DNA from 3 places in the Caballeronia sp. GAWG1-1 genome. Region 2 is predicted to be linked to each of the others. Evidence: predicted binding sites of a transcription regulator. Region 2 holds the regulator's gene; each other region holds the start of a gene.
The links. Region 2 encodes LexA, which represses DNA repair genes until DNA is damaged. Its sites were predicted from a motif close to ACTGTATNNNNATACAGT; they were not measured.
Positions count from the first base shown of each region.

Region 1: a site for LexA is predicted at 1,572-1,589, ahead of imuA (translesion DNA synthesis-associated protein ImuA). Genes of this name have one in related genera too.
Region 3: a site for LexA is predicted at 1,285-1,302, ahead of NCT03_RS15240 (DUF2471 family protein). Genes of this name have one in related genera too.

Region 1 is NZ_JALQDB010000006.1:238,219-241,495, reverse strand. It holds gene NCT03_RS03725 (SOS response-associated peptidase family protein) at 1-714, opposite strand, end outside; gene NCT03_RS03720 (hypothetical protein) at 758-1,114, opposite strand; gene imuA (translesion DNA synthesis-associated protein ImuA) at 1,614-2,327, shown strand; gene NCT03_RS03710 (Y-family DNA polymerase) at 2,251-3,277, shown strand, end outside.
Region 2 is NZ_JALQDB010000011.1:139,153-142,429, forward strand. It holds gene NCT03_RS07105 (universal stress protein) at 1-204, shown strand, start outside; gene NCT03_RS07110 (DUF2939 domain-containing protein) at 364-981, opposite strand; gene NCT03_RS07115 (hypothetical protein) at 1,140-1,466, opposite strand; gene lexA (transcriptional repressor LexA) at 1,627-2,304, opposite strand; gene NCT03_RS07125 (sulfate ABC transporter substrate-binding protein) at 2,574-3,277, shown strand, end outside.
Region 3 is NZ_JALQDB010000025.1:169,418-172,694, forward strand. It holds gene NCT03_RS15230 (glycine C-acetyltransferase) at 1-268, opposite strand, end outside; gene NCT03_RS15235 (helix-turn-helix domain-containing protein) at 427-1,029, shown strand; gene NCT03_RS15240 (DUF2471 family protein) at 1,330-1,686, shown strand; gene NCT03_RS15245 (DUF2252 domain-containing protein) at 1,721-3,163, opposite strand.

The DNA of each region.
Region 1 (3,277 bases), on a different contig from region 2:
CAACTGGCCGTTGTTGGGACGAAATTCCAAAACAACGTTCTCGTTCTTTTCATGCGCTTCCAGGAGAGTGCCTTCCATCTTGGCCTTGCTGACGTTCTCATAGAAAACGTCGACCAGGATGATGCCGTGCGTATGGCCGAAGCAGGGCTTCCAGAAACCTTCCAAATTATCTCGCCGCGCGTTGTATGTCCCAGGGAAGCGTCGATCGTAATTTGTGGGCTTGCCCGCGATACGACATTGATAGCGCATCGGCTTCACGACGTACTGCCCGTTTTCGATGATCAGCACTGGTGCATAGTAGCCAGGAAAGATGCGCGAGTCGCGATCCTTGGGTGTCGTGCGATGTAGATCATCAAGCCGGCGCAACGCAGAATCGATCTTGTCGGTGGCGATGCGGCGGCTATTTGTCGCCGCCGCGGTTACTTTGGTGTCCAACGCACGCTCGGCATCAGCGAGGCGCGCGCGCTGCTTGAATAGCTCTTGTTCGAGCGTATTCGCCTGCCCCGTGTTGAAACGATCGATGAATTCTTTGATCTGCCGTTCGTCGTCGTTCTCAGGATGAAGAAACGAGTCGTCCATCGCCTTTGGGATCTTGACTTTGCTGCCTTCGGCGTGTTCCCAGAACAGGCGCGCAAACTCACGAATGTCCATCTGCGCGCCGAACATTTTGACGTAGCATCGATAGTCCGCCTGAATCTGCGCCGAGTAGCACACTGCCGCCTCCAATTTGTTCTCGTTGGTGCCGCTCGCTTATGGTTCAGCTTAGCGTGCCCGTTGCCTCGCGGCATAGCTTCATCATCTTCTGGACGACCGTGCTCGCATGGTTCAATCCCATGTCGCCAGTAAATAACACCTGCACATCCGATTGACGAAGAGCAATGCCCGCTCCCTTCAGATCGCGCCGGGCAATTCTAAGGGCCAGTTGGCCGATGCGGACGCGCTCGAGCCAATCCATTGAAACAAAGTTGCGCTTAAGCCAAATGCGGCCGCTTTCCACAACGTGATCTATCCGCCACTCCTGCGTCAGCGCATGCGAAGCGGCGAGCGTTGCCACCAGAAAGCACAGGAGGTCGGCCCGGGCGCCGGTCAGTTCGTCAATTTTAGGTAGCTTCATTCCGCTCCTTGCGTGTTCCCAACGTACTAGCCGCCTTCCTCGGCTCCCTTCTTCAATCACCGAAGTCAGCTGTCTTGATTGCTTACTTCCATTTAGTTGCGGTCGCGTCCGGTACTTTCAACGACGTGGAACGACTGTCGTTCTTTGCAGCGCAGCCCGTTCCAACATACGACCCTTCGCTTCTTGGACAGTAGCTCCGATTGCTGCGATCAGCCGTCCAGCGGCTGAACTCGTCGGGCACTCCGGTCCGACCGTTCGTTCGCGCGAAGACGCGTGGCTCGTCTGCATTGCAGCGCGCGACGGCTACGTCAATCGTCGCCATAGTTTTGACGCAACTTGGCGACGCAGTCGGCAATCTCGGGCGTTGGGTGTCTCGGAGCAAGCATAGGCGTCGACTTTTTCTTCGGCTAGATAAAAAGGTGCAAATCACTGCTTCTATTTCTACGCTACACTCGATACTGTACATCCATACAGTATTTTCGCACTCTCAAATTGTGCTATGGCCGCCTTGCCTCAACACATCGAGTTGATTCACCCGGCGCTCTGGCGCGGATCTCAGCTCGCGCGTGCCGATGGTAAGACCATCGACACCGGCTACGCGGCCCTGTCGGCGGAGCTGCCCGGTGGCGGATGGCCGATTGGCGCACTGGTTGAGTTGCTGGTGCAACAGCCGGGGATCGGGGAGATGCGCTTGCTCAAGCCCGCGCTCGTCGCCGCGAGCAAGCGGCCGGTCGCGCTTCTGCAGGCACCGCACGTCCCGAACAGCCTGGCGTTCGCCTATCTGGGCGTGCCGCTGGACAAACTGATGATGCTGCGCGCGCCCAAGACAGCGGATGCGCTCTGGTGCGCCGAACGCGTGCTCAATGCTCGAAGTTGCGGCGCCCTGCTCTTCTGGCAACAGCACATCCGGTCGGAAGCGTTACGACGATTGCATCTAGCGGCACAGGCGACCGAGACCCTCCTGATTCTGGTTCGACCGCTTGCCGCCGCCCAGGATTCGTCGCCAGCGGCCTTACGGCTCGGTGTGCGACCCGCCGACGGCGGCCTCGCCGTCGATGTCATCAAGCGACGAGGCCCAACCCGAACCGATCAACTGTCCATCCACCTGCAACCATCTCCGATTCTGCTCAGTCCTCATGGCCGTGTTCGTCGCCATCTTCCTGCCCCGGCTTTCGCTGGAGGTGTTCCGACCGAGGTACTCGCCTCCGACTGAACACGGCTGCGTGGTGCTCGAACGCGACGAGGTCATCGTGCTTGACCAGGCGGCGAGAGAGGCAGGAGTTATGGTGGGGATGAAGCGCGGCGGGGTCACGACGCTTGCAGTAGATGCGTTGATGTACGACCGCAGTCCAACACGCGAGATCGATGTGCAACGCGAAGTCGCTTTCGCGCTATTGCGCTTTTCGCCTCAGGTGGCGGTTCGAGAAGAGGAAACGATTCTGGTCGATGTAACCGCCAGTCTTCGCCTCTTCGGGGGCATCCGACACGTGTGCCGAGAGATCCGGAAGGTGGTCAACGCGATTGGTGTGACCGCGCGCATGGGCGTCGCGCCCACGGGGCAAGGTGCGTGGCTGCTTGCCAAGCGTGGCCGACGGCGGGTGCTCAAGATGGGTTCGCTCGAACGCTATCTCGGGCAGTTACCTTTCATGGTCGTACCCGAAGTCCGGTCATTCTCCGAATGGTTCAACGGCCTCGGTTGCCGGGTGCTCAACGATGTTCGCCGCCTGCCGCGTGCAGGTCTTAAAAAGAGGTGCGGTGTGGACTTACTGGATTCGCTAGACCGCGCCTATGGCCTGTCGCCGGAATTTTATGAGTGGCTGGAACTGCCGCCTGCCTTTAATGCGCGTACGGAGCTGCCCGATCGCGTCGAGCATGCGGAAGCGGTGCTGTTCTCAGCGCGGCGCCTGATCGTGCAGCTTTGCGGATGGTTGAGCGGGCAGCAGCTGGCGCTCACGCAAGCGACGATTACGCTCGAGCACGAACGGGGGCGACAGGCGATCGAGCCAACGACGATCGACATCGCGCTGGCCGAACCCACCTGGTACGAAGAGCATCTTGTTCGGCTGCTGAAGGAGCGGCTCGGGCGCATCCAGCTCGAAGCCGCTGTGATTGCTGTGCGCTTGACCGCGTCAAAAGTGGAACCCGCCGAGCCACCCAGCGATT
Region 2 (3,277 bases):
AGTCTCAAGGTCGATCTGGTCGTGGTCGGCCATCGATGCCGCAGCGGTCTCGCGCGCTGGTGGATGGGCGCGGGCAACACACCGCTGCTCGATCGCGTGTCATGCAGCATATTGGTTGCGGTTTGTCAGGCAGGTGAGTCGGCCGAAGCGGAAGATGAGGCGGCTTATGCGGCGAAGCCGGACCGGGCCGAAGTAAGTGTTTGAGGATAGGTTTGCGCGATGAGGCTGGCCTGCGTCGGGCCAGTGCTGTTTTGCGCTATCAGCGCCAGTTGCCGTAGCCTTGAATGACGGCAGCGCACGCTTAACGCCGCAAGAAATCCATGAAGCGCTTACCGGCACTTTAATGGTTGTCCAACAACGAACTCACCCGTTCAAATCAACCGCGACCAGCTTCCACGTTATCAACCCGTACCGATGAAAGATCGCTGAGTACCGCGCATCGCCCGCACCGTGCTGGTAGGTCACCACGAACGTATCGAAGCTGCGATATCCGGCCGTGGTCTGCGGTGGTTGACGCGGCGGTTCTTGAGTCGCAACCATGCCCGATGCCGCTTCCGACGGCGGTGAACTCGCCGCCGCCTGACCGTCTCGAACCGGTGGCACGACGGCGGGTGGATGCTCGCCTGGATCTCCCCGCGGCGGAATGCCATTCAAAATCGCGGCGACGCCTTCGGGCGTAGCGTAGGAATCCACCAGCGGCCCTACGAGCGCCGCGCCGATCATTGCACCGATGATCGCGAGCGGATTGCCGCTCTTCTGGATATCGACGCGCCGCGTCAGCAGTGCGCCGACTTGCTCTTTGAGACTTTCACGCAGTGCGGGGAAGTCGACGTATTCGTTGACGGTCTGTGCATCGCGCGCATCGGCCGCGTGCTTGACGCGCTTCAGTGCGATATAGGGCGACGCATAGACAAGGCTTAACCCTGCAACGATGAAGAGAATGACGAGCGTGACGACGAGATAACGCGTAGTGCGGGACATGCGAAGGAACGACCCCCGGCGTGACATGGGTGACATGAAAGAACGATTGACCATGTTCACGCCGGATATATCCCGAGCTTCATTCCTTGCAGCCGATAGATTGCGGACTGCCTGCATTGCACATAACTCAGATTCACTCGACAAACGCTCGACCGCCCTCAGGCCAGAATGCCGCTGCTAACGCCGGCGCGTTCCTCGTCGATACACCGGTCGATCATGCGCGACACCTCGCCGATATTGCCGACCATGATTACCCGCGACTCACTGCGATACACCCGCACCGGCGCGCGCTGTTCCGATTCCGCATGCACCGCGCTATTGAGCGACACACGGGCGAAGGCGGGTTGACGCGACGGCAACGCGGGCATCTCGTCGAAGAGATCGGGCGCCGCTTCAGGTCGCGCCACGGCGCATGAGATCAGCGAGCGCAAATGACGCAGACGGCCAAACTGACGAAAGGGCAGCAAACGGGCGAAACGTTCCATGATGACTCTCCAGACGGCGGACGACAGACGATAGGACGCACCGCGGCACGCCGCGAGCGGTGGCCGTCATGCTTGTAATTTTCGAAACGTGCCGCGTCGCGCGAGGGCGAGGAGGCGAAGCGGGCGGCGATGTTGACGCGCCGCGCGCTTGAGTCGTGCGTTAGAACTCGCCGGAGCGGATGAGCCCGACCGCGATTCCTTCCAGCGCGAAGTCGCCGCTGCCGGAGCGCACGAAGATGTTTTCGTAGTCGGGATTCTCCGCGACCAATTCCACGCCATCTGGCCGGCGCTTCCAGCGTTTCACCGTGACGTCGTCGCCAATACGCGCGACCACGATCTGCCCGTCTTTCGCTTCATTGCGCTTCTGTACGGCAAGCAGGTCGCCGTCGAGAATGCCCGCGTCGCGCATGGACAAGCCGCGCACCTTCAGCAGATAGTCGGGCTTGCCCGAAAAGAACGCAGGGTCGCACGCGTAGTGTTGCGAAATATGCTCCTGCGCAAGGATGGGACTGCCTGCCGCAACGCGCCCGACCAGCGGAAGCGACAACTGCATGATGCTCTGATGCGGCAAGGTGAACTGATGCGGAAGGTCGTCCGAACGGTCGATGCGTGCGGAGCCTCCCAGCAGGCGGATGCCACGCGACGAACCCGCCGCGAGTTCGATCACGCCCTTGCGCGCCAGTGCCCGCAGATGTTCCTCGGCGGAGTTCGCGGAGCTGAAGCCAAGCTCGGCAGCAATTTCGGCACGCGTGGGCGGAAAGCCCGTGCGGTCGATGGCTCGCTGGATGAGCTCGAACACTTGCTGCTGTCGCGCGGTAAGTTTTGAGGGTTTGGTCACTTGCTGGAGCCTCGGCGCACTGTATGGATGGACAGATGACTGTATTTTTATACAGTATTTAGCGCTTTTCAAGCTTTACTTGAAGTTCGTCGCTAGATCCTTTGCTGACAAGGCTGCAGCGCGCTCGAACCGTCTCTACTTGCCTCTCAAACCACGAAATAACCCGCTTTAGCACTTTTGCATCTAAAAAAGTGAGAAACAATTATTTCTAATCATATAAGCTCGCCTTTAGACTGATTCCGTCAATTCGATAAGACGGAGAACGGGGAATGCATAGCATCAGGGCTGGATTGAAGGGCGGCGCGAAACAACTCTTTGCCGCGCTGGCGATCACGGCGGCGAGTTTCGGAATCTCGGCCACCGCGCACGCGGACACGTCGTTTCTGAACGTCTCGTACGATCCGACGCGCGAGTTGTATCAGGACTTCAACCAGGCCTTTGCGAAGAAGTGGAAGGCGGACACCGGCGAAACGGTCACTTTCAAGCAATCTCACGGCGGTTCTGGTGGCCAAGCGCGCGCGGTTCTAGACGGGCTTCAGGCAGACGTCGTGACGCTTGCGCTTGCTTACGACATCGACGCACTCGCCTCCAAGGGCATCGTCGGCACGGACTGGCAGAAGCGTCTGCCGGACAATGCATCGCCGTACACGTCGACCATTGTGTTTCTGGTGCGCAAGGGCAACCCGAAGGGCATCAAGGACTGGGACGATCTCACCAAGCCGGGCGTGTCGATCGTCACGCCGAACCCGAAGACCTCGGGCGGCGCGCGCTGGAACTATTTGGCGGCGTGGGCGTATGCGCAACACAAGCCCGGCGGCAACGAAGAGACCGCGAAGGAGTTCGTGACCAAGCTCTACAAGAACGCAGGCGTGCTCGATTCCGGCGCACGCGGCGCGACCACCAGCTTCGTGCAGCGCGGTCAGGGCGACGTGCTGATCGCATGGGAAAACGAGGCGTTCCTGTCGCTCAAGGA
Region 3 (3,277 bases), on a different contig from region 2:
TGTGGACTGTTTGTGTTCCGCAAATAAAGCGAACGGATGCCATGCCAAAGCCATCTGCTTCAAGTCCGGCTTTTGCGGCATCGACCAAGCGAGCGTCGTTCGCAAGACCGAGATAATTGTTCGCGCAAAAATTGAGGACGGTGCTCCCGTTGGCAAGGCGGATCTCCGAGGACTGCGGGCTAGCGATGACCCGCTCGCTTTTGTAAAACCCGGCGGCGCGAATCTCGTTAAGCGTAGTTCGCAAATGGGAGAGGTATCGGTCTTTCATCGGCATCTTTCCAGTATCCGGCTGTTTAGGAGTCGATGCGGACCAGCCAGGCTCGGCCACACCTTTAGCCCTGTTATAGTTCATTCATTGCATTGGACAGGTTCGGTATTTCGAACAAATTTCCAATATACCGAACACTCTAAAGGAATGCAGCGTTCATGACAAGTTCTGTCACAAGCGGCAAGGCCGGTGATTCCTCAGCCAGCGGAACTGCGCCACCGCGCGTTGGCGAGCAGATTCAGCGTCTACGCAATGAAAGGAAATTGACACTCGATGACTTATCCAGGGCCGCTGGCGTTTCGAAATCGATGCTATCGGAGATCGAGCGGGACAAGGCCAATCCAACTATTGCCGTGGCGTGGCGGCTAACGAACGCACTGGGTATTAGCCTCGATCAGCTATTTGCGCAGCAGAAGGCCGGTGACGTCATACGCGTTGCAGGTCCGCATGAGATTCCGACGTTGAATGGTGATAACGGCGGCTATCAGCTTCGCGTGTGGGGACCGATTGAGCTGGCTGGAAAATTCGAATGGTACGAGCTCACGCTGCACGCGGGTGCGGCGCTCATCTCGGACGCGCATGAGCCAGGCACGCGGGAGCATTTGACCGTGTTAAATGGCGCGATCGAAATCGAAGCATCAGGTGCTGCGAAGCGACTGAAGGCGGGGGAAACCGCACGTTACGCTGCCGACGACGGTCATGTCATTAGGAATGTCGGGCGAGGCGAAGCAAAGGCTTTGCTCGTGGTTATACATGGGTAATGGCCCGACTCGCGAGTCTGCGGTTTTCCGCGAGCAGGTGCTCCGCCTCTCCTCCAGCGCACAGCAACGGTGGCATGGCACTTCTTTATGCGCATAAATTTCTGGCGCGTCCTGCGAAGACGTAGCATCCGTCTGCGTCGCGCGGCCGCCTTACGTGACTCGCCGCGCACTCCCACGCAGGACTGAACCGCCCATAAGCGAAACCGCACATACACGCAAGGCGACTGGCGAGACCCTACTTTCATGGCGGCAAGTACTGTATATTTATACAGTACAAAGACCAGTCGGAAGGGGCGAATCATGGAGTCGAACGGCGAGCATCTCAGCAGGAAGCAGTTTGCACGTGCGGTACAAGATCTGGACCGCATTACGCGACAGATTGCGGGCCGATACATCGATCTGGGCGTGCCGTTGACCTGGCGTTTGCTGCACGCCATCGAAGCGGAAGCCGTGGCGGACCTGGGCTTCGCTGGCCGGCACGAGGCTGCGTTGCGCGAACTTTTTGCCCGCCCCGACGACTTCCATTTCCCCGAAACCGACGACGTGGTCGATGTCGCCTCTTCCGACGCTTTGCCGGCAGTATTCGCATTCGCCGTCGACGCCTACGAATGCGCTGCACGACAAGGCCGACCGCAACTGGCCATCGCCGCACACTGACATGCGAGCGATGCACGCCGCACATCGCTAGTCATCAGGCGGCAAAGTCCGCCGCCATGTCCGCATCCGTGCGCGCCATAAGTCTGCCGCTGCGGCAGGCCAAGCGGAACGCGTCGTAATCTTTTTCGACTTGATCCGCATAGGAGCTCGCGTATCGGACGAGCACTTCCGCCATGCGATCACCCGAACCCAGAAAGCCGGAAATCTCAAGCGCGCAGCCGCTTGCCTTGGCATGCGCGCGCGCGAGCGCCCAGCCGCATAGCGACGCGTATCCGCGAAAGGCCTCGCCGCTGAATGTTTCGAGGTCGGCGGATATTTTCATGTCGCGCAGTTGGCGAACATAAAGCGGGCGTCCAACCGGGCCCGACGCCCAGCCTAGAAAAGGATCGCTCGCCGCCTGCATCAGGCGTTGCCCGTGAACGATGCGATGCCCGTCGTGCGTATGTTTCGTCGCGCCGACGTAGCGCGCCACCACGGCCGTCGATGCCTCTTTCAACTGCAGGAAGAGCGCCTTACCAAGATGATCGGTAAGCAACAACACGAAGCATCGCGTTCCGACACTTCCCACTCCAACCACTTTGAAAGCGATGTCCTGAAGCGCGAATTGCGACAAAAGCGCGGCGCGCTCGGATGTCAGCGTCGAAACGTAATCGCGTATGAGCGGAGTCAGGATCGTGTGCGAATCGCCTTCGAGCTTCATCCACTCGTCGTCCTCGTCGACGAGCGTGCTTGCGCCGCGAATATGAAAGATCGCGGGCGGCGCGTCGCGAATTCGCCAGGCATCGCCCGATCGATCGGCGAGCTTCGGCAGCAGCTTTTCATGCGTGCGCCGGCTCGCGCGTTCGCTACCGCGCTTGATCCGACGTTTCACGTCTTCGTTTTGCACATCGTCGTACATCCTGTCGAACGTAATTCGTTCGTACCAAAGATCCAGCACGCCCATCTCGGCATACTCGCGCATGTGCTGCTGATAGCTCTGGGCCGCTTCGAAGCAGAGTGCTTCAGAGCCCGCGCGGCCGTGGCCCAGATGCCTGCCCGCGACCGCCACGCTCGCGACGAGTCGCTTGACGTCCCATTCCCATGGACCTTGTGCGGTTTCGTCGAAATCGTTCAGATCGAATACGAGCGCACGCTCGGGCGTCGCGAACCCGCCGAAGTTTGACAGGTGGCAGTCACCGCAGATTTGAACGGTCAATCCACTCGAAGGTGTACTAGCTAGATCGTGCGCCTGAACAATCGCGCTGCCACGAAAAAAAGCAAAGGGCGATGCCAACATGCGGCCGTATCGCAGCGGAATCAGCGCAGGGACGCGACCCATGCTGCTTATTCGCAGCAACTCGATGGGATCGCGATCGACGTCGCCGACAGCCTCTTGCGTGCCTCGTGGTGTTCGCTGACGCGCGGCACGTCCGCTAGCCCGGCGTTCCTGCCACGTAAACGTCGATTGCCCCGAGTCTGATGCAAAGCCTTCGCCCATGGATCACCTCTCGTTATTATTCGAAGTACGTCACATCGAAAACAGTAGTCGACGATTGCAAACACCGCTACAAGACACTTCACCACACTTATCCTGAAGAGTGCCCTTGACGGA